2 regions of the Kitasatospora sp. NPDC101183 genome follow, and region 2 is predicted to be linked to the other one. Evidence: riboswitches for the same ligand, from Rfam matches in the RefSeq annotation. Region 2 holds a riboswitch; the other holds the start of a gene.
What was found. A riboswitch is a leader RNA that binds a small molecule or an ion and turns the genes downstream of it on or off. The one in region 2 is predicted to bind S-adenosylmethionine.
Positions count from the first base shown of each region.

Region 1: linked by a shared signal. The riboswitch ahead of ACIRRS_RS23605 (aminotransferase class V-fold PLP-dependent enzyme) and the one ahead of thrC (threonine synthase) in region 2 are both predicted to bind S-adenosylmethionine.

Region 1 covers NZ_JBIWOW010000016.1:172,625-175,009, reverse strand. The annotation lists gene ACIRRS_RS23605 (aminotransferase class V-fold PLP-dependent enzyme) at 1-1,055, opposite strand, end outside; SAM riboswitch class IV at 1,106-1,223, opposite strand; gene trpD (anthranilate phosphoribosyltransferase) at 1,330-2,385, opposite strand, start outside.
Region 2 covers NZ_JBIWOW010000007.1:2,459-4,843, reverse strand. The annotation lists gene thrC (threonine synthase) at 1-938, opposite strand, end outside; SAM riboswitch class I at 956-1,092, opposite strand; gene ACIRRS_RS11000 (glucosyl-3-phosphoglycerate synthase) at 1,234-2,262, shown strand; gene ACIRRS_RS10995 (trehalose-6-phosphate synthase) at 2,301-2,385, shown strand, end outside.

The sequences.
Region 1 (2,385 bases), on a different contig from region 2:
GAGCTGTTCCAGCCCTGGACGACGAAGGACAGCACGCCCACCCGGGCGGAGCCGGCGCCGAACAGGTTCAGCACCCGGACCTCGGGGATCTCCGCCAGCCCGGCCGTCAGCCGCCGCACCAGCTGCCGCTCGCGGGCCTCCAGCGCGTCGAACCCGGCCTCGGTCAGCGCCCGGCAGGCCGAGGCGATCGCGTAGGCGCCGATGACGTTCGGCGAGCCGGCCTCGTGCCGCGCCGGGCCGGTGTGCCACTGGACGGCCACCGAGCCGTCGACCTCGCGGGCCACCGTCCGGGTCGCCCCGCCGCCGGCCAGGTACGGCTCGGCCTCGTCCAGCCAGTCCGCCCGGCCGGCCAGCACCCCGGCGCCGAAGGGCGCGTAGATCTTGTGGCCGGAGAAGGCGATCCAGTCCACGTCCAGCTCGCTCACCGACACCCGGTGGTGCGGGGCCAGCTGCGCGGCGTCGAGCACGACCCAGGCGCCGTGCCGGTGCGCGGTCTCGGTCAGCTCGGCCACGGGCCACAGCTCGCCGGTGACGTTGGAGGCGCCGGTGACGCAGAGCAGCTTGGGGCCCTCGGGGGCCTCGGCGAGCGCGGCGTCCAGCGCGGCCACCGCCTCGGCCCGCGAGCGCGGCGCCCGCAGGTAGCTGACGTCCAGTCCGGCGTGCGCCCAGGGCAGCAGCGAGGCGTGGTGCTCGGTCTCGAAGGCGAACACCCGGGTGCCGGCGGGCAGCGCGGAGGCGAGCAGGTTGAGGGAGTCGGTGGTGGCGCGGGTGAAGACCACCTGGTCGCCCTCGCGCAGCCCGAGGAACTCGGCGACGGTGCGCCGGCTCTGCTCGAACAGGTCGGTGGACAGCTGCGAGAGGTACCCGGCCCCGCGGTGCACGCTGCCGTAGTACGGCGCGTACGCGGCGACGTCGTCCCACACCCGCTGGAGCGCCGGGGAGCTGGCCGCGTAGTCGAGCGCCGCGTAGCCGACCTTCTCACCGCTGGCGAGCGGGACCTGGACGTCGGCACCGAGGACGGCGAGGGGGGTGCAGATTTCGACGGCGACAGACATGAGGATGCACTCCTTCAGGGTGAGGGACCCCGGGAGTGCTGACACTCCGGCGTCCGCGCTTGCCGCCCGGACGATGCGCCGAACGACCCGGTCCTCACCCAGGGCACCCCGCCACGGACGGAGGGTTGCCGGACAGCAAGCTGGGGCTTGTCGCTGTCACTCATGACCTGGCCAAGACTCTAGATCGCACCCGCTCGACGGTCAAACGACCATCCACCATCCGGACAGGCCGAAGGCCCGTACCGGCGCACCGGTACGGGCCTCAACTCCCGCCTCAGATCCGGGAGGTGGCCGCCGACCAGCGCCGCAGCAGGTCCTCGGCCCTCCCCGAGTCGATCGCCTCCGCGGCCCGCTCCATGCCCGCCGCGAGCTGCTCGACCAGCGGCGCGTCGCCCAGGTCGAGCGCCACCAGCGCCGAGGCCGTGTTCAGCAGGACGGCGTCCCGCACCGGCCCGCGCTCCCCGGCCAGCAGCCTCCGCGCGACCTCGGCGTTGAACGACGGGTCGCCGCCGCGCAGCGCCTCGATGCCGACCAGCTCGATGCCCAGGTCCCGCGGGTCCAGGGTGGTCTCGGTGACGCCGCCGTCCCGCACGATCCACACCCGCGAGGTGGTGCTGATGGTCAGCTCGTCCAGCCCGTCGTCACCCCGGAAGACCAGCGCGGTGGAGCCGCGCCGGGCGAGCACCCCGGCGATCAGCCCCGAGAGCCGGGTGTCGAAGCAGCCGATCGCGTGCGCGGTGACCTTCGCCGGGTTGGTCAGCGGGCCGAGGATGTTGAAGGAGGTCGGCACCCCCAGGCCGCTGCGCGCGGGGGCGGCGTGCCGCATGGAGGGGTGGAACTTCGCCGCGAAGGCGAAGGTGAGCCCGACCTCCTCGGCGACCTCGGCCACCCGCCGGCCGGAGAGGTCGAGCCGGACGCCGAGCTTCTCCAGCACGTCCGAGGAGCCGCTCGCCGAGGAGGCGGACCGGTTGCCGTGCTTGACCACCTTCGCGCCCGCGGCCGCGGCGACGATCGCGGACATGGTGGAGATGTTGACGGTCTTCGCCCGGTCCCCGCCGGTGCCGACGATGTCCACCGCCGGCCCGGGAATCTCCAGCGGCTCGGCGTGCGCGTACATCGCGTCCACCAGGCCGGTGATCTCCTCGACCGTCTCGCCCTTGGCCCGCAGCGCGACCATGAAGCCGGCCACCTGTACGGGGGACGCCTCGCCGCTCATGATCCGGTCCATCGCCCAGGCGGTGGCCGAACGGTCGAGGTCCTCCCCCGCCAGGAGCGCCGACAGGAGGTCCGGCCAGGTGCGGACCACCTGCGCGGGGTCGCTACCGCCGTT
Region 2 (2,385 bases):
GCGATGGTGTCCGGCTTGACCGGCCGGATCACGTCACGGCCGTCCTTGAAGGCCGCCGACACCGGCGAGCAGCCCTCGGCCTGGGCACCGAAGATCCTGTACGGGCGGTCCTCGACGAGGCCCAGCTTGATCAGCTCCTGCAGCCCCTTGTCGATCTTCGTCAGCTGCGAGCCCGAGGCGACGGGGATCACGATCTGCTCCGGCAGCCGCCAGCCGAGCTGCTCGCAGATCTCGTACGCCAGCGTCTTGGAGCCCTCGCCGTAGTACGGCCGCAGGTTGACGTTCACGAAGCCCCAGCCCTCGCCGGCCGGGTCCCCGATGAGCTCCGAGCAGAAGCGGTTCACGTCGTCGTAGTTGCCCTCGATGCCGACCAGCTCGCCGCCGTACACCCCGGCCATGACGACCTTGCCCTGCTCCAGGTCGTGCGGGATGAACACGCAGGACCGGAAGCCCGCCCGGGCCGCCGCCGCGCCCACCGCGCCGGCCAGGTTGCCGGTCGAGGAGCAGGACAGCGTGGTGTAGCCGAAGGCCCGCGCCGCCTCGATCGCGCAGGCGACCACGCGGTCCTTGAACGAGTGCGTCGGGTTGCCCGAGTCGTCCTTGACGTGCAGCTGGGCGGTGAACCCGAGCTCGCGGCCCAGGTTGTCCGCCTTCACCAGCGGGGTCCACCCCGGGTTCAGGTTGGGCTTGGAGGCGACGTCGGCCGGCACCGGCAGCAGCGGCGCGTAGCGCCAGATGGACGCGGGGCCGGACTCGATCCGCTTGCGCAGTTCCTCGGCGCCCTCGCTGCCGAACTCGTACGCGATCTCCAGCGGCCCGAAACACTCCAGACAGGCGAAGCTGGGGCCGAGCGGGAAGCGGGTCCCGCACTCCCGACAGGACAGGGCGGCGGCGGGGCCGAGGTCCACGGAAACGGGTGCGGCGGTGTCGATAGCCATGATGGCGGAGGCCTCTCTCCTCATCTTCCCCGCGGCGCGGTCGCGCCACAGGCCGGAATTGGCACCTGTCCCGCCGGGGCCTGTCGACAGACAGCCGCGCGAGAAGGTTGCCGGGACGTCAACGGGCCGTTCCCTCAGTCCCTCTGGATGAGCTTGTGAAATTGTGGTGGTACGTCGGCGGTGACCCCGGTGTGCCAAGGTTCGAGCGCCGTACGAAGACTGTATCCGAAGGCGTCAACCCCGAACGGGACTGTCCGCCACCCGAGATGACACGTCCCAACCGAGGAGGCCCCCCGTGCCCGCCGAACCGACCCCCGAGCTCCTCCCGCAGGCGGCGTCCTGGCTACGCCGCCGCTCCTGGAGCGCGGCGGACCGGTCGGTCGCCGACCTCCTGCGCGCCAAGGAACGCACCGGGCACACCGTCAGCGTCGTCCTGCCCGCCCTCGACGAGGAGGCCACCGTCGGGGACATCGTCCGCACCGTCCGCCGCGAGCTGATGGAGCGCCTCCCCCTCGTCGACGAACTCGTCGTCGTCGACTCCGGCTCCACCGACGCCACCGCCGCCGTCGCCGCCGAGGCCGGCGCCCGCGTCGAGCACCGCGACGCGATCCTGCCCCGCCTGCCCGCCGTCCCCGGCAAGGGCGAGGTCCTGTGGCGCTCCCTGCTGGTCACCCGCGGCGACATCGTCTGCTTCATCGACGCCGACCTGCGCGAGTTCGACCCCGCCTTCGTCTCCGGCATCCTCGGCCCGCTGCTCACCGAGCCCGACATCCAGCTGGTCAAGGCCATGTACGACCGCCCCCTGGAAGTGACGATCAGCGGCTCCGCCGCGGGCGAGACCGGCGCCGTCATCCCCACCGGCGGCGGCCGCGTCACCGAACTCGTCGCCCGCCCGCTCCTCAACCTCCACTGGCCGGAACTCGCCGGTTTCGTCCAGCCCCTCGGCGGCGAGTACGCGGCCCGCCGCTCCCTCCTCGAACGCCTGCCCTTCCCCACCGGCTACGGCGTCGAGCTCGGCCTGCTCGTCGACGCCCTGGAGACCGTCGGCCTCGACGCCCTCGCCCAGGTCGACGTCGGCGTCCGCCACCACCGCCACCAGGACGGCCAGGCCCTCGGCCGGATGGCCGCCACCATCCACCGCACCGCCCTCGAACGCCTGGAGCGCACCCACCGCCTCAAGGCCGGCCCCGACCTCGTCCACCCCTACCTCACCCAGTTCACCCGCGACCCCGACACCCGCGAGTTCACCGCCCACACCCTCCCCGTCACCGCCCTCGAACGCCCCCCGATGCACACGATCCCGGAGTACGCGACCCGGCACTGAGGGGTTTGCCGCCCCCACCCCCCGGCAAGATGCCAACCATGGGCGATCTCACGACCGAACGTTCGAGCGCGACCGGCACCGCCCCCGTCCTGGTGGCCTCCAACCGGGGCCCGGTGTCCTTCG